4 regions of the Sinorhizobium sp. CCBAU 05631 genome follow, and region 3 is predicted to be linked to each of the others. Evidence: riboswitches for the same ligand, from Rfam matches in the RefSeq annotation. Region 3 holds a riboswitch; each other region holds the start of a gene.
What was found. A riboswitch is a leader RNA that binds a small molecule or an ion and turns the genes downstream of it on or off. The one in region 3 is predicted to bind cobalamin.
Positions count from the first base shown of each region.

Region 1: another riboswitch for cobalamin. It lies ahead of SS05631_RS10985 (CbtB-domain containing protein); the one in region 3 lies ahead of SS05631_RS31435 (ABC transporter substrate-binding protein).
Region 2: another riboswitch for cobalamin. It lies ahead of cobU (bifunctional adenosylcobinamide kinase/adenosylcobinamide-phosphate guanylyltransferase); the one in region 3 lies ahead of SS05631_RS31435 (ABC transporter substrate-binding protein).
Region 4: another riboswitch for cobalamin. It lies ahead of bluB (5,6-dimethylbenzimidazole synthase); the one in region 3 lies ahead of SS05631_RS31435 (ABC transporter substrate-binding protein).

Region 1 is NZ_CP023063.1:2,235,226-2,239,418, reverse strand. Features, by position in the region: partial or broken gene SS05631_RS11000 (glucoamylase family protein) at 1-290, shown strand, start outside; gene SS05631_RS10995 (ferric iron reductase) at 302-1,138, shown strand; gene SS05631_RS10990 (CbtA family protein) at 1,209-1,994, opposite strand; gene SS05631_RS10985 (CbtB-domain containing protein) at 2,172-2,348, opposite strand; cobalamin riboswitch at 2,388-2,665, opposite strand; partial or broken gene SS05631_RS10980 (anthrone oxygenase family protein) at 2,844-3,322, shown strand; gene SS05631_RS10975 (glyoxalase superfamily protein) at 3,361-3,711, shown strand; gene SS05631_RS10970 (cystathionine gamma-synthase family protein) at 3,738-4,193, opposite strand, start outside.
Region 2 is NZ_CP023063.1:1,881,267-1,885,459, forward strand. Features, by position in the region: gene cobN (cobaltochelatase subunit CobN) at 1-507, opposite strand, end outside; gene cobW (cobalamin biosynthesis protein CobW) at 733-1,797, opposite strand; gene cobU (bifunctional adenosylcobinamide kinase/adenosylcobinamide-phosphate guanylyltransferase) at 1,801-2,328, opposite strand; cobalamin riboswitch at 2,461-2,856, opposite strand; gene SS05631_RS09315 (FecR domain-containing protein) at 3,092-4,069, shown strand; gene SS05631_RS09320 (adenylate/guanylate cyclase domain-containing protein) at 4,122-4,193, opposite strand, start outside.
Region 3 is NZ_CP023064.1:55,815-60,007, forward strand. Features, by position in the region: gene SS05631_RS19710 (MBL fold metallo-hydrolase) at 1-303, opposite strand, end outside; gene SS05631_RS31115 (hypothetical protein) at 578-715, shown strand; gene SS05631_RS19715 (hypothetical protein) at 832-1,086, opposite strand; cobalamin riboswitch at 1,237-1,469, shown strand; partial or broken gene SS05631_RS31435 (ABC transporter substrate-binding protein) at 1,736-2,686, shown strand; gene SS05631_RS19725 (iron ABC transporter permease) at 2,683-3,711, shown strand; gene SS05631_RS19730 (ABC transporter ATP-binding protein) at 3,708-4,193, shown strand, end outside.
Region 4 is NZ_CP023063.1:1,749,027-1,753,219, forward strand. Features, by position in the region: gene SS05631_RS08655 (DUF2865 domain-containing protein) at 134-1,282, shown strand; gene bluB (5,6-dimethylbenzimidazole synthase) at 1,236-1,997, opposite strand; cobalamin riboswitch at 2,041-2,253, opposite strand; gene SS05631_RS08665 (TolB family protein) at 2,296-3,120, opposite strand; gene SS05631_RS08670 (NAD+ synthase) at 3,124-4,193, opposite strand, start outside.

The DNA.
Region 1 (4,193 bases), on a different replicon from region 3:
TTCGCACCGGACGACTGCCTGGATAGCCTTTCGCATCTGCTCGCGCATTTCCGGCACTGCTTCGCGACGGCCGCCTTCCCGGCGGCTTCAATCCGAGCCTGCCGGGCGCAGGGCGCGAGGGCTGGGTCGACGACAGGATTGTCGGGCTTGACCAGGGGCTGTCCGTCATGATGATCGAGAACTGGAGAAGCGGCCTCATCTGGGAACTGACGCGCAGTATCCCGGTCTTCAGCCGGGGGCTGAAAAGGGCTGGATTCGAAGGGGGCTGGCTGACACCCGGCGCGGCTTGATGGGACGGAGCATGGGGCAGGGGCATCGGCAGCGGGAAAGCAGAGCGGTCATGGAGGCGGCTGCCGCGATCGAATGGCTGGCGGCCTCCATTCCGGAGGTCGCCTGTTCGGTCGCGACCTCTGACGCACATTTCCAATCGCCAGACGCTTTCTGGTCGAAGCCGGCAAACCTCGAGACCTGCCTGGCCTATCAGGACCGTTTCGCGTCCGGCATGGACGATAAGATTCGAGCGGCGCACCTGGTCGCCTTCTACAGCCATCAGCTGAGCCTTGCGGCGGGCGCGATCTATCTTGTGAGCGGCCTTGTTCCGGTGGTCGCGGGCCTGCGGTTCGAAACCTATTTGCGTGCCCGCGACGGGAGGTCGCTTGTGGCCGGCCGCTTTCATTTCCTCGTCGACCTTCCGCGGAGCGAGAGTGAGATCGAGCCGGACGAGCCGACTCGACGCTTTCACGATGCCTTCGTTGCGCATCTGAAGCCGGTGATCGCGCTGCTGAAACGCCGCTGCGGCCTGTCAGCGCGCGCGCAATGGCGGTTGGCCGCGGACAGTCTCGCCGGCGCTTTCCTGGAGATCGGGCGGCGGCGGCAACGGGAGGACAGGGCGACGGGGCAGGCGCTGGCGATCGTCAAAAGGGCCCACTCGCCGCTTGTCTCGCGGCAGCTTCACTACGAAAAGATCGAAGCGGCCTCCGGCAGTGGGGGAGAGCTTCGCTCCAGGACCTACCGGATCCGCGGCGGCTGTTGCCTTTTCTATCGTGCCGAGGGCGGCAGCTTCTGCGACACCTGCGTGCTGCTCGAGCCCGAGCTTCGACGAGAGATGCTGCGGGCCCACCTGCTCGATAGCAAATGAGACCCTTGCCTTCTCCCCGCGTGCTGCCCGCAGGCGGGGAGAGGACAAGCGGCGAAGGCGCGGGGGCCGGTTAGTGCGCCCGGAGAAACCGGTCGTTGATGAAACCGGAGACGATGCCGAGCACCAGCCAGAAGGCGAGCGTCGTCGCAAGCGCGGCGACGGCGAACTCGGCGCCGAGCACAGCCGGCACGTTGCTGGAAATGTCGAGCGGCTGCGGCGCACCATAAAGATGGGGAGCGGCGACTAGGACGAGACCCGCGAGCTTGGCGACGATTTCCGGGCGGAGTGCCAGCAGATAGAGTCCCACGGCCGAGAGTAGCACCGTCGCCCCCCACCAGAGCTGCCGGTCGCCAAGTTCGGCCGCCGGAAAGCCCGGCAGTTCCGGCGGCAGGCCTACGGCCGGAAGCAGGTGCACGGCGAGCCAGCCGAAGGCGCCCCAGAGCGCGCCATTGGCAAGCGTGATCGGGTAGCCGATCATCAGGCTGATGCCTGCAAGCAGCAACGAGAAGCCGGCGCCGGTGACCAGATTGGCGGCAAGCGTGCCGGAAAAGCGGCTCATGCCGAACATGATGCCGCCTTCCTCGTGTTCTTCGCCCTCATGGGCATAGGCGGGGGTGACCGGCGAAAGTGCTGCGAGCATCTCGCCTAACATCTGGGATCCTTTCAGCGACGAATGCTGCTGATGATCCGTGGCCGGCTGCTCGCCGGCGGGCTGCCCGGTTGCAGCCGGCGCTTCGCCCTCGAATTCTTCCGCATGCAGGATAAGCGGCGTGACCCGCAATTCCTGGGCGCCGGTCATGAAGACGCCGGCGATCAGCCCGGCCACGACCGCGGCCAGAAGTGTCTTGACGATCATTGTCGATTTTCCTCAGCGGGCGTGGCCGCCTTGCGGTAAGCCGGCCCGATTCCATCGACGCAAGCCGGCGCTTGAAGGCGCGGGCGCGTGCCAGACGCACGACGCGCGCTCCGAGCACCGGAGGGTCGATTTTTGTATCGTTCGGTGTGGAACGCGGCAGGCGCTCCATGACTTCGCTTAGTGGCAGGGGAAGCCGTAGGAATGGCGCGTGTCGTGTGCCGTGTCGTGCAGCACGGCCGAATTCGCCAGGCCGGCACCGAAAACGAGGAAGCCACCGATCATGAGGGCGATGATGCCCGCGGTCAGACGGTCGCTGAGGGAGAGCGGAATGCTCGAAACTGTAGACGTAGCCATGACAACCTCCGTGATGGCAATGGGATATTCCCCTTGGGCACTATGCCCGTATCGCTTGGCAGGTTTCCTGGCTCGCAGCGTCAGGTGCCCAGGCTAGCCTAGTCACCAAGGATTTGCCTCGCCTTCCCAGAACCGAACCGCCCTCTCGCGGCTGTTCCAGTGGCTTCTTCCGGATTGCTCCGGAACGGCAAATTCACGTTGCTCTACAGTCGCGGGGTCGGCAGTGATTGAGATGCCCAGCTTGGGTCCATCCGTCACATTCCCGTTTACTCCCGAAACACGTTCGCATTCCGGGAACCAACCGATCAGCGATGATTAGGTGTGGCCGACAATGATGTCAATCGCGCCGCGGTGGAAAGTGGAGGAGAGGGTTGCGCGCATTCGCGTTGCAGCGCCACATGGGGAACAACTCCTGATGACTATATCGCATTGGTCGGTTATCTCTTGGGCAGCGCGTGCGGCCGCAGGCCGCACGATCGACCCGGGGTCCGTGCGATGCTTGCCCTTGTTCCTGCCCTGTCCTTTGCCGCCGTCATCGGATCCGGACTTATGGCCGGGCTCTTCTTCGTCTTTTCCGTCTGCATCATGCAGGCGCTGCGGCGATTGCCGGCGGAGCAGGGCGTTGCTGCCATGAACGCGATCAACGTCGTGATTCAGAATCCGTTGTTCTTCGCCGCCTTCATGGGCACGGCGCTGCTCGGCGTGATCCTCATAGCTGCCGCTTTCATCTGGGGCGGGGAGGGGAGCTATCTCCTGCGGCGGGCGGACTCGTCTACCTCGCCGGCACATTCGCGGTGACGATGGTCTTTAACGTTCCGCTCAACAACGCGCTGGCGAATGCCACTTCGGTCGAGGCCGTCACCGAAGTCTGGCAGCAGCGCTACTTGACCGATTGGGTCTGGTGGAACCATGTCCGCACGATCGCTTCGATAGCTTCGCTCGCCCTTTTCACGCTTGGCTTTCAACGCGGCTGAAGCCTAGGAAAGAGGACGATGAAACTGGGGAGGATCCAATGGCCGTCCGACGCATCGTGCCCAATCTTCAAGTATCCGATCCGCAACGCGCGCGCAGTTTCTATACGGATCTGCTTGGCCTCAACGTGGTGATGGATCACGGCTGGCTGGTCACCTTTGCGGCGGAAGGCGGATCGGCAATGCCGCAGGTCAGCTTTGCCATTGATGGCGGATCGGGAACGCCGGTGCCGGCGCTCTCGATCGAGGTGGACGATGTCGACGAAGTCTATCGGCGCGCGAAGGCGGCCGGCATCGAAATCGTCTATGACATCACTGACGAACCCTGGGGTGTGCGACGTTTCTTCGTGCGCGATCCGTTCGGCAACGTAGTCAATATTCTGACGCATTGAGCGGGGGACGGCCCCCGCTCAACGGATCAGACGGTCGTCAGAGCGTTCGCGACGTCGGCGACGAGGTCGTCCGGATGCTCGATGCCGATCGACAGGCGGATAGTCGATTCGAGCACGCCGATCCGGCGCCGCACCTCGATCGGCACGCCCGAATGAGTCATCGCCGCCGGGTGGCTCGCAAGCGATTCCGTGCCCCCGAGGCTGACGGCGAGCTTGAAGATCTGCAGGGCGTTCAAGAAACGGAAGGCTGCCTCCTGGCCGCCGGCGATGTCGAAGGAGAAGGTCGAGCCGGCGCCGGTGCATTGCGCGGCAAAGGTCCGCCCGACCGGCGAGGCTTCGTCGTGGAAGGGCAGATAGTGGATCCCTTCGACCTTCGGGTGGTCGCGCAGGAACTCGGCGACGATCCGGGCATTCTCGTTCGCCTTCTCCATCCGGACCGACAGCGTTTCGAGCGACCGGCCGAGCATCCAGCAGGAATGCGG
Region 2 (4,193 bases), on a different replicon from region 3:
CGCCGGTTGCGGCTTTTCGGCGCCATCGATCAGCGCCTCGGCATAGTCGAGGAACAGGCCGGCATTGTCCGCGCCGCCTTCGTTGAAATAGGCCCAGAGACGCTCACGGTCTTCCGCGGCAACGGTCGAGAAAGGCTCGAGGCCCGGGTCCGGCTTGTCGTCCCCCGGCAGCACCGCAATCTTGAACTTGCCCGCCACCGCCGCGGCATAGAGCGCCTCCAGCACGTAGCGAAAATAGCTGGCGCCGCCGAGCGGCCGGACGACGATCAGCTTCGCATGTCGCGCCGTACGTTCGACATAGGTGTCGACCGACATCGGATGCATGAGGTTCATGAGGCTGGCGATACGCAGGCTCTTCCCGCTCGCGCGCCGGCGATGCGCCGCGGCAATCGACGCAAGCTCCGTATCGGCCGCCGACAGGAACAGGATATCGGCCGGGCTTTGCCCGAGATCGATCGCTTCGTTGCCGTCGGCGATCGTGCCTTTCTGGGCTAGGAGGAGATGCATTGTTGCTTCCCGCTGGGCTCGTGAAGAGACCCCTCCCCAGCCCCTCCCCACAATGGGGAGGGGTTAGGTCGTGCCACACGCACTCTTTCCCCGAGTATCAGCCGTTCGTGCCATAACGCCGCCCCCCTTTGGGAACGAAAGCATCGCCGCAAATGCCAGCCGAGCCCCTCTCCCTTGTGGGGAGGGGCTGGGGAGGGGTTCTTCTCACACGCGCTCAAAACAACCTCACGCCAGCGCCGAAATCGCCGCGCGCACGGCCGCCTCATCCATGTCGTGCAGGCCGATGACGACGAGGCGCGTGCCGCGCGTCTCGCCGGGTGCCCAGGCACGGTCGTAATATTGATCGACCCGGCTGCCGACCGCCTGGATCAACAGACGCATTGGCTTGCCGGGTACGTCGGCAAAGCCCTTGAGGCGCAATACGTCGTGCTCGGCGATAACGGCCTTGAGCCGGTCGATGAAGGCCGCCGGTTCGGCGATCGGGCCAAGTTCGACGACGAAGCTGTCGAATTCGTCGTGATCATGTTCCTCGCCGGCCTCATGCTCCATCTCGTGATGCGATTTGCGGTCGACGATCTCGTCTTCCGTGCCGACGCCAAGCCCGAGCAGGATCGCGGCGGCCACCTCGCCGTTCTTGGCCTCGATCATCGCCGGCTTGCGGCTGATGCGCGAGGCGACTTCGTCGCGCACGGACTTGAGGCCCGCAGCATCGATGAGATCGGTCTTGTTCAGAACGATGAGGTCGGCGGCGGTGAGTTGGTCCTCGAAGAGCTCTTCCAGCGGGCTCTCATGATCAAGGTTGTCGTCATTGACGCGCAGCGCATCGACCTTGTCGTGATCGTCGGCAAAACGGCCGGCGGCAACGGCGGCGCTGTCGACGACGGTCACGACGCCATCGACCGTCACTTCGCTGCGGATGTCGGGCCAGTTGAAAGCGGCGACCAGCGGTTGCGGCAGCGCAAGGCCGGAGGTCTCGATGACAATATGATCCGGGCGGTTCTCTCGCTCGAGCAGCTTGGTCATGGTCGGAATGAAGTCGTCGGCGACGGTGCAGCAGATGCAGCCATTGGTGAGCTCGATGATGTCCTCTTCCGAGCAGGCTTCAGCGCCGCAGCCCTTCAACACGTCGCCGTCGACGCCGAGATCGCCGAACTCGTTGATGATCAATGCGATCCGCTTGCCCTCGGCGTTCTGCAGCAGGTTGCGGATCATCGTCGTCTTGCCGGCGCCGAGGAAGCCGGTGATGACCGTGGCGGGGATCTTGCCCGATTGGGCCTTTGCAAGTGTCATGAATCAACCCTTCATTTTCAGCGGCAACCCGGCCGCGACGAAATAGACTTCGGCGGATTTCTCCGCGACGATTTGATGGAGGCGGCCGGCATGGTCGCGGAAGTCTCGCGCCATGCGGTTCTCCGGCACGATGCCGAGACCGACCTCATTGGAGACGATGATGACGCGCGCCTGCATGGCAGGCAGCAAGCCGGCAAGTGCCGCAAACTCGGCCGGCATGTCGCGCTCTTCCATCATCAGGTTCGTCACCCACAGCGTGAGGCAGTCGACAAGAATTACGCGCTCCGGTGCATCCAGTCGACGAAGCAGGCCGGAGAGATCGAGCGGTTCCTCGTGCGTTGCCCAGCCCTTGCCCTGCCGCGCGCCTTGGTGGCGGGCGATACGATCGCGCATTTCCTCGTCATAGGCGCGGCCGGTCGCAACATAGTGCATCCCGAGCCCCGACGCTTCGGCGAGCTTCTCCGCGAAACTGGATTTCCCGGAGCGCGCGCCGCCGAGCACGAAGACCGGACCGGCATTGGAGAATGTCATCCGACCAGATCCCATGCGAGGAAACTGGTGGGGACAAAGCAACGATAGCAAGCGGACGCGTGACGGGCACGCGCAGAAGACGATAAATAAGCCACGACAACCTCCGTGCTGGCATTGGGGAGGACTCCCCCGGGCGATGCCCTGATGGACGGCAGGTCTCCTGGCTCTCGGCGTCACGGGCAAGCGCTGCGCACGCGGTGCCCAGCGCTATTGGGCCCGAACGGGTCCGCCTTGCCTTCCCGGCGTCTGCTGGCTCGTGAAGGCGGACGATTCGTAGAAAGAGAGGCGTCCAGCCCGGCTGCTCACGATGCCACGCCAGTGGCTTTTCCGGCGTGCCTCCAATTCCGCGACAACTGCCCCATGCAGTTTCACCGGAAGAGGTGCGGCATGCCCGATGGCGAACCCTGACCGTTCTACAGTCGCGGGGTCGGCTGCGATAAGGGCGCCCGGTGTGGGTCCGCCCGTCGCATTCCCATTTACTCTCCCGCGCCGCTTCGGTGCGGGGGAACCATCCAATGCGTTAATTATGAAGCGGATGCGGCAAAGTCAATCGACGGTCTGCGACGCGAGGTCGGCAAGTTGCGGCAGCGCGAGGCGCGTCGCCAACTCGGCGCCTTTCTCCTAATCCGAACGGGTAGGCAGACGCCCGTCCCAAGCGCGTGATAAAACGGGCATTCGAACCCGAGGCGGCTCCGATGCTTCGCCACGGTGTTCGATTATGTCCACGGCACTGAATTTGTCAGTTCAGCCTGGAGGGGGTGCGATGGCATATCTGCGTCGTGCCGCATTTGTCGCGCTGAGTGTCGCGCTTTACGGCTCCATGCCAAGCAAGGCCGCCGAACCGATTGGTCAGGCGATCCGGATCAAGACTGAGGTCAGCGGAGCGAGCGGACCACTGGTCGTCACGGACCCGGTGCATCGCGACGAGCGGATTCGGACATCCAGATCCGGCCTTGGCCAGTTCGTCTTCCGAGATGGAAGCAAGCTTGCCGTCGGTGCCGGCTCGTCGGTCGTCATCGACAAATTCGTCTTCGACGACTCGAGATCGGTGCAGAAGCTGACCGTCGCGGCGGCGAAGGGAACGTTTCGCTGGATCAGCGGCAACTCGGGGCACTCGGCCTACCAGATCCTGACACCGGCCGGAACCATCGGCGTTCGAGGCACGGTCTTCGACTTTTACGTCGGCGGAGACGGCACGACGGCAGTGGTGCTCCTGAGCGGCGCTGCCGAATTTTGCGGCCGAGGCGGCTGTCAACAGCTGACGCGGCGCTGCGACTGCGTGGTCGCCCGTCCCAATGGCGATATGACCGATACGCGACGGGTCGACCGAAGCATCCTCAGGACACTCGGCAACCAGCAGGCCTTGCCATTCCTCTCCGGCAGGCAGCAGCTGTCGCCCGGATGGAGCGGCACCGGCTGCGGCCTTTCAGCTGAGATCCAGATCCGTCCAGATCGGGTCCGGCCGCTCGTCGCACCGCCACCCGAACCGGCTCCGCCTGTCGAGACGCCGCCCCAACCCAAGCCACCCAAACCCGACAAGCCTCACAAACCCGACAAGCCTCACAAACCCGACAAGCCTCACAAACCGGACAAGCCCCAAAAACCAGAAAAGCCGGGCAAGCCGGACAAACACGACAAGAGCTGGCACGATAAACCGAACAAGTTCGACAGGTCGGACAGGCCGCGCAACCGTGATTACTCGCACGACCGGAGCAGGGTCCGTTCGTTCGGGCGACGGTGACTGTAATTGAAGTGCCGAAAAGCGGCGCCTTTTGCATCAGTCGGCGAAGCACCTATTCGCCAGCCGCATCCTTCGCCGTCGACTCACCAATGAAATGTTCGCCGCGCCGCGAAATCCGCCGATA
Region 3 (4,193 bases):
CGCATTGCCGGCGACATGGTCATTGTGCCAATGGCTGAGGACGACCCGGATGGTCCTTGCGCCGAGCCCCTCGAGATGGCGCCTGATGGCTTGCGCATGGGCAAGCGAGATATGCGTGTCGTAGACGATCGCCTCGCCTGCATTAAAGACCGCATAGGAGGCGACCCCCAAGCCGTAGGCACCGTCATCGAGCCAATTCGGCTCCGCGCCATGAAGTCTCCGCCCCTCGATGCGGCCGTCGTAGTAGGCAAAGACGCCGTGATGCGGTTCAAGGATTCTCAGTGTCGAGGTCATGTCTGGCATGCGAGGCTCTCGAGCAAATTGGCTTCAATCTCTGCCGCGGCGGTCGGCGGCTCGGCAGCGCAGAACTATCACATCCTGACCGCCGCTCACATCGGTTTGCGCATGATTTGGCTCTAGCCCTGCGTGGCCGGAATTAGGAAACTCGCGATTCGTTGTGGTGCCATAAATCATTGAAAGGTTGTATTTTTGTCAATTCATTAACAAATCCCTACATTCCTGCGTCTTTCGGGATCGGCCGGCTGTTGTCGGCAGGCGAACCGCAGCCAGCAGGAGTTTGCGATGGCTGGAAGAGGGCCGGGCGAGGGGACTGCTCGACATCGGCGAGCCGCTGCCCACCGCGCGCATCCTCATGGACCTGATCTTCGGCGCCGCGGCGCTCGAGACCGGCCAGGGACCCGAATGGCCGGGCTGACCGGAATGGCCGGGCTGACCGGACAGGCCGGGCTTCATGCGCAGCTGCATCCGCCTGATCGTCAACGGCATTGCGCAGGGGCCCGCGCAAGGCGATTGATCGTCTTCTGCGGATCGTCAGGTCATCCTGCGAACCACCCAGAGAGACCGGCCCGCATGGGCTATACCCGAGACGAGCCGCAGGCGAGGGTCGTCCTTGAGCCGCTCGGCCTCGGCCGCATCGAGAAGCAGCGCCTGCCGATCGGTCTCGTTAGCGTTCGGCGTAATCCAGCAGCGCCGTTCCTCGCAGCAGAGGCCTGCTTCCGGATGCTCCTGCAGGTATTCGATCGCGTATCCGGCCTCGACTTTTTGCAGTTCCGCGTCGATCGACATCGTCCTTCCTCCCGACCTGAAATCGCTCGGGATTATACCTGATTGTGGCGGCCCAGGGAGCGGCGGCCTCGGCATCGGGGTCCGCACTGTGTGGAGGCATCGCCGAAATGTTGGTAGGCAGCACTGGCCTTGACCAGTCATGATCAACGAATTAAGGAAGCCAGCGACGGTTCCCCCACGATGAAGCGAAGGGGATTAATAGGGAACACGGTGCGGACGACCCAACAGGGACCAAGACCGTGGCTGCCCCCGCAACTGTAAGCGGATTGCCGCCCATCCTCGTGACGCGAGAAGCGTCATGCCACTGCGAAATTGTCGCGGGAAGGCAGGTGGACGGCAGATATCCGCAAGCCAGGAGACCTGCCGTCATGCGTTCACTCCAATCACGGGCGGGGATGCCCGGAACAGGACACAGCATGACCTCTCCTTGCGCCGACCCGCGCCTTGCCTCTGGTCTTTCCCGTTCCGCGACGCCGCCGAACTGTCGGCAGGCGGGCTGACTCCGTCCGTTCGCGCCGCGACCGGCCGCATCCTTTCGGCCGTTTCATCGAATCCGGGAAATAGACTTATGAAAATCCTGTTTGCGAAATCGAAACACGGCATCCTGTGCGCAGCCGCCGGTCTTATGGCTATCGGCATGGAGGCGAAAGCCGCCGAAACCAGCTATCCGCTGATGCTCACCAATTGCGGCCGTCAGGTCACCTTTCAGAAGGCTCCCGAACGGGCCGTCTCGATCGGCCAGAGCAGCACCGAAATCCTTTACCTGCTCGGCCTCCAGGATCGGATGGTCGGCACCGCCGTTTGGATCGGGCCGGTCATCAAGGGCTACGAGGAGGTGAATGCCAAGGTCGAACGGCTCGCCGACAACGATCCGAGCTTCGAAAGCGTCGTCGCCAAGAAGCCGGATCTCGTGACCGCTCAGTTCCAGTGGCATGTCGGCCCGGAGGGCATCGTCGCCAAGCCGGAGCAGTTCGAGGAGCTCGGAATACCGGTCTATACGTCGCCGGCCGATTGCGTTGGCAAGGACAATACCGGCGGCGGCGACGGCGTTCGCCATTCGGTGTTCACGATGGACCTGATCTATCAGGAAATCACCGAACTCGCGCAGATCTTCAACGTCCAGGAGCGCGGCGAGACGCTGGTTGCCGAACTGAAGACGCGTGAGGAAGCGGCGAAGAAGAAGATCGCTTCGGCGGACGGCAAGCTTTCCGCAGTGTTCTGGTTCTCGAGCGCCGAGCTCGACATCGATCCCTATGTCGCCGGCAAGAACGGCGCGCCGGGTTACATCATGCGCTCGCTCGGCATCAGGAATGTCATCGACAGCGAAGAGGAATGGCCGACGGTGGGGTGGGAAACCATCGCCAAGTCCGGCCCGACGCTGATCGTCGCGGGCAGGATGGAGCGCCGTCGTTTCCCCGCCGACGACGTCGCCGTCAAGCACAAGTTCCTCGAGTCCGATCCGGTCACGAGCCTGATGCCTGCGGTGAAGGACGGCCATGTGGTCGAGATGGACGCCCAGGCGATGAACCCGACGATCCGGACCATCGAGGGCATCGAGGTGCTTGCCGATGCCGTCGAGAAATCCGGCCTGAACAAGTGATCGGCAGCGCACCATCCCTGTCCCGGACGAGCGCCAGCCTGCTGGCGCTCGTCGTGCTGTTCGTCGCGCTCTGGCTGGGTGCGGCGATCGGCGAGACGGCCATACCCATGAGCGTGGTGGCCAAGACGGTCGCCAACCGCCTGTGGGATGCCGGCTACGGCGTCGATGCGCTCGACGAGGGCATCATCTGGAATTACCGGGTGAGCCGCGCCATCGCTGCTGCCAGCTGCGGTGCGGCGCTGGCGCTTTCCGGCGTCGTGCTGCAATCGCTGCTGCGCAATCCGCTGGCCGACCCCTATATCCTCGGCATCTCCGCGGGCGCATCGACGGGCGCGGTCGGCGTCGCCGTTCTCGGCATCGGCGCCGGGCTTTTGACGCTGCCGGCCGGCGCCTTCGCCGGGGCGCTGCTGGCCTTCGGGCTCGTCAGCCTGCTGGCGATGCGGGCGGGCAGGGGCCATGGCGCGATCATTCTGGCCGGCGTCGCCGGCTCGCAGCTCTTCAACGCGCTCACTTCCTTGATCGTCACCAAGGCGGCGAATGCGGAACAGGCGCGGGCAATCATGTTCTGGCTGCTCGGCAATCTCTCCGGCGTCCGCTGGCCGGATGTCTGGCTCGCAGTGCCTGTTGCCCTGGTCGGCCTCATTGTCTGTCTCTGGCATGCCCGCGCCCTCGACGCATTCACCTTCGGCTCCGAATCCGCCGCCTCGCTCGGCATCCCGGTGCGCCGGGTCTATGCCGTGCTGATCGGCGTATCGGCGATGATGACGGCGACCATGGTCAGCATGGTCGGGTCGATCGGCTTCGTCGGCCTCGTCATCCCGCATGTCGCCCGTATGCTCGTCGGCGTCCGGCACGGATTGCTGCTGCCGGTCTCTGCCTTGGTGGGAGCGGTGTTCATGATCGCCGCCGACATCGTGTCGCGCATCATCATTCCGGGGCAGGTGCTGCCGATCGGCGTCGTCACCGCGCTGGTCGGCGCGCCCGCCTTCGCCGCCATTCTCAGCCAGCGCAGGACGGTTCGATGACGCTTTCGGCTTGCAGTGTCTCATGGTCGGCCGGCGGGGTCTCGATCCTCGAGGGCGTCTCGCTCGACGTCGCCGCCGGTGAGTTTCTCGGCATCGTCGGTCCGAACGGTTCCGGCAAGACCAGCCTGATGTCGCTGCTTGCCGGCCTGCGGCGGCCGCGGTCCGGTCACGTTCTGCTCGACGGAGAGAGCGTCGACAGGCTGAGCCGGAAGCAGATCGCCAAGCGCATCGCGCTGGTCGAGCAGCAGGCCGAAACCGGCGAGCGCATCTCGGCGCGCCAGGCGGTGGAACTCGGCCGCACGCCGCATCTCGGGCCGCTCACGCCGTGGTCGGCCCTGGATGAGGCCATCGTCGACGAGGCAATCCACCATGTCGGCATGGCGCAGCTCGCCGCGCGGATGTGGCACACGCTGTCGGGCGGCGAGCGGCAGCGCCTGCACATCGCCCGGGCGCTGGCACAGCAGCCGCAAATCCTCCTCCTC
Region 4 (4,193 bases), on a different replicon from region 3:
GGCCGTTCAGGCGGCCCGGCCCTTCCTGTCTCGGAACACGTATTAACACAAACGCCGTCTTGTCGTTGCGCCCTCACCCTAACGTCGTATGATGTGACTACAGGCGCCCCTGTCCCGCGATCAGCGGAGCGAAATGCAGGAAAGACGAGTGTCAGTGTCCCGATCCACTGCGTCCTTGAGGATGATGCGCCTTGCGGCCGCTCTGCTGCCCCTCGCCTTGGCTATGCCTGGGCAGGCATCGGCCACCGACGTCTGCGCGCGCCTCAGCGCCCGCCTCGCAGAGCTGCCGGCGGCGTTCACGACAAACGCCAATCTGCGCGATTTCACCGGCGCGGTTTCGCGACAGAACATCGAACTTCGCCGCGCCAGGAACGAAAGGCGGCGCATGGAATGCAGCGACGAGTCCGTCGTCTACATCGAAAGCGAAAATGCGGCTGCCTGTGCCGAGCTTGACGATGCGATTGCGCGCATGGAGGACAATCTCCACACGCTCAAGGCCCAACGCCGGCACCTGATTTCGAAGGGCAATGAGGACATGCGCCGGCGGATCCTCGCCGCCATGGAATTGAACGACTGCTCGGGGGACGCCGCTCCGAACTGGGACGAGACGGTTCCGGATGAATACGGCACCGAAGAGGCGCGCGCTCATCGCAACATCCTCGAAAGCTTCCCGCCGGACGGCGAGGACTATCCGTTGCTGTTCGATGGTCCGACCGACGATTTCACATTCATGGAGAACGGCGCGGCAGGCGGCTTCAGGACCATGTGCGTGCGGACCTGCGACGGAGCATTTTTCCCGATTTCGTCGAACGCCACGCCGGCCGACTTCGGACGCGACGCCGAGCTTTGCCGGGCACGATGCCCCGGCGCCGATACGGAACTCTATTATCACGTCCTCGCCACCGAGGAGAGCGAGCAGATGGTTTCGGCGTCCACGGGAAGGCCGTACAGGGAACTCCCCAACGCCTTCGCCTATCGTGTGCGCGACGTCGGTTCTCCCGGCATCTGCGGCTGCCAGATTCCGAAGATCACGACGGATCAGAACAAAAGCACCCCCTCGGGAACCAAGCTTTCGGTGGTCAGCCCTTCCGTCGTGACGATCGAGGGGCCGTCTGCACCAGCCTTCGGACCAGCGGGGGCAAAGCCCGTGGAAGAGCGCCCCTATGATCCGAAGAGCAGCAAGGTCCGCGTTGTCGGTCCTGCCTTCCTGCCACAGGAAGAGAGCGCGATCGATCTCAAGAACCCTCGGGGATCGCGTTACCAGCCGCTGCAGAACGAGTGACACCTTCCCTTTGGGCGGTCGTTACGAGGCTGTCGCGGACGCCCCATCCTTCGTCGAAAACGAGGTCCTCGAGCGGCAAGCGTTGCCGCCAGCCCTTCACCGCCAATTCCGGCTGCTGGTAGAGGCGATCGACATAGCCAAGGCACAGCCAGGCGACGATTTCGATGTGCTCCGGAATTCCGAGGATATCTTTGACCTCGTTCTCGTGGAAAATGCTGACCCAACCGACGCCGACGCCTTCGGACCGCGCCGCGAGCCAAAGATTCTGCACCGCGCAAACCGTCGAATACACGTCCATTTGCGAATTGTGCGTGCGGCCGAGCACGACGGCGCCGCCGCGGGTCCGGTCGCAGGTCACGCAAATGCCGAGCGGCGCCTTGCGTATGCCCTCGAGCTTGAGTGACCGGTATTTCGCCTGCGCCTCGCCCGAAAACATTCCGGCTGCCTCCTCATTGGCGCGCTGGAATGCCTGCCAGACCCTCTCCCGCGTCTCGATTCGCCGTACGAGCACGAAGTTCCACGGCTGCATGAAGCCGACGGACGGGGCACGATGCGCCGCTTCGAGCAGGCGGGCGATCAGCGGTTCGGGCAGCGGTTCGGGCAGGAACTCGTCGCGCACGTCGCGGCGCGTCTCGATGGCACGATAGACGGCGGCGCGCTCGTCCGGCGAAAAGGCACCGGCCGCCGCAAGGCAGCCGTTCGGGTCAGGCAGCATCGTTCGATCCCCAACAATGCGCAACCTCCCGCCGTCCGCGCGGGGCCGGTCTATCTCGCCAGGCCGGTCTTCTGACTTCGGGTCACTCGGCTGCGCCACCTTCCCAGATCGCATCAGGAACCAGTGGCAAAGCTCTGAAAATGCTCAGAACTCTTTTGGCGCAGACGTCACCGTTACAGCGTTGGGCACGTGCCGGAATTCTACCGGCTTCCCGATTCTCCCGCAGCAAGCGGGCACCTGACGGCCGCATATGGGCACAGCCGCCGGCGAAACGCAAGGCGGGGGCGCCGCGCCCTGCTCAAGCCGGCCGATAACGCACGAAGGCGAAGGCATCGCCGTTGGGCGACCAGTTCGGAACGTTCATCGTCCCCTGCCCGCCGAAGAGTTCGAAGAGGACACGCGCATTGCTGCCTTCCGGATCCATCAGCCGAAGCCGCACATCGAGATCGCGCGGATGGTCGAAGACCTCGCCGTCATAGGACAGCACCAGCAGATGCCTGCCGTCCGGCGACGGGTGCGGGAACCAGTCACCATAAGGGCTGTCGGTGATGCGCTGGACATCGCTGCCGTCCGGCCTCACCCGCCAGATCTGCATGCGGCCGGTGCGGCTCGAATTGAAATAGATCCACGCACCGTCCGGCGACCAGTCCGGGCCGTCGTTGCGGCCCTCGCCATGCGTCAGGCGCCGCTCCTCTCCGCCATCGACCGAAATCGTGTAGATGTCGAAGATCTGGTCGCGGATCCCGCAATAGGTCAAGGTTTTCCCATCCGGGGACCAGCCGTGCCAATAGGACGGCAGGTTGCGCGTCACCAGAAGCGGCGTGCCGCCCTCGGCCGGCAGCAGATAGATCGCCGACTTGCCGAATTCGGTCTTGTCGCTGATCGCCAGCGTTTTCCCGTCCGGCGAAATGCCGTGATCGTTGTTGCATTGCCCGGCAACGCCCGTGTCGATTTCCACGGGCTCGGAACCGTCAAAGGCAAGCCGATAGAGCCTGCCGTCGCCGTTGATGATCAGGGATTTGCCGTCCGGCGACCAGTTCGGCGCCTCGACCAGCCGCTCCGTCTGCCAGACGACTTGCGTCTCGCCGGTGGCAATATCGAAAATCTCCACCGAACTGCGCATGATCTACCCTCGGTCGCGGAAACGGTTGGTGATCGGATAGCGCCGGTCCCGGCCGAAATTCTTCTTGGTGATCTTGACCCCGGGAGCCGACTGCCGCCGCTTGTATTCGGCGATGTAGAGCAGGTGTTCGATCCGATGCACCGTGGCCTCGTCATGCCCGCGGGCGACGATTTCCTCGGTACTCAGTTCCTTCTCCACCAGGCACTCGAGAATGTCGTCGAGGACCGGATAGGGCGGCAGCGAGTCCTGGTCGGTCTGGTTGGGCCGCAGTTCGGCCGAGGGCGCCTTGTCGATGATGTTCAGCGGGATGACCTCGCCGGAGGGGCCGAGTGCTCCGGGCGGCACAGCGCCATTGCGCCAGCGCGACAGTGCATAGACCTGCATCTTGTAAAGGTCCTTGATCGGGTTAAAGCCGCCGTTCATGTCGCCGTAGAGCGTCGCGTAGCCGACCGACATTTCCGATTTGTTGCCGGTGGTCACCACCATCGAGCCGAACTTGTTGGAGATCGCCATCAGGATCGTGCCGCGCGTGCGGCTCTGCAGGTTCTCCTCGGTGATCCCGGATTCGGTCCCCTCGAACGTGTCGGCGAGAGCATTGAGAAAGCCTTCGACGGGCTCCTCGATCGCAACGACGTCATAATGGCAGCCGAGCGCCTTGGCACAGGCCTCGGCGTCCTTCAGCGATTCCCGCGACGTATAGCGATAGGGCAGCATGATCGTGCGAACCCGCTCCTCGCCGAGCGCGTCCACGGCGAGCGCCGCGCAGATCGCCGAGTCGATGCCGCCCGACAGGCCGAGGACGACGTTCTTGAAGCCGTTCTTGTTGACGTAGTCGCGCAGCCCCAACATGCAGGCGCGATAGTCTGCCTCCTCGCATTCCGGCAGGCGAGACCGGAGTCCGTTGTGTGAGACCCAGCCGTCGTCACCCCTCGTCCATTCGGAGATCGCGAGCGCCTCCTCGAACTGGCTCATCTGGAAGGCGAGCGAGCGATCGGCATTGAAGCCGAAGCTCGCGCCGTCGAAGACCAGTTCGTCCTGCCCGCCGAGCTGATTGGCATAGATCATCGGCAAGC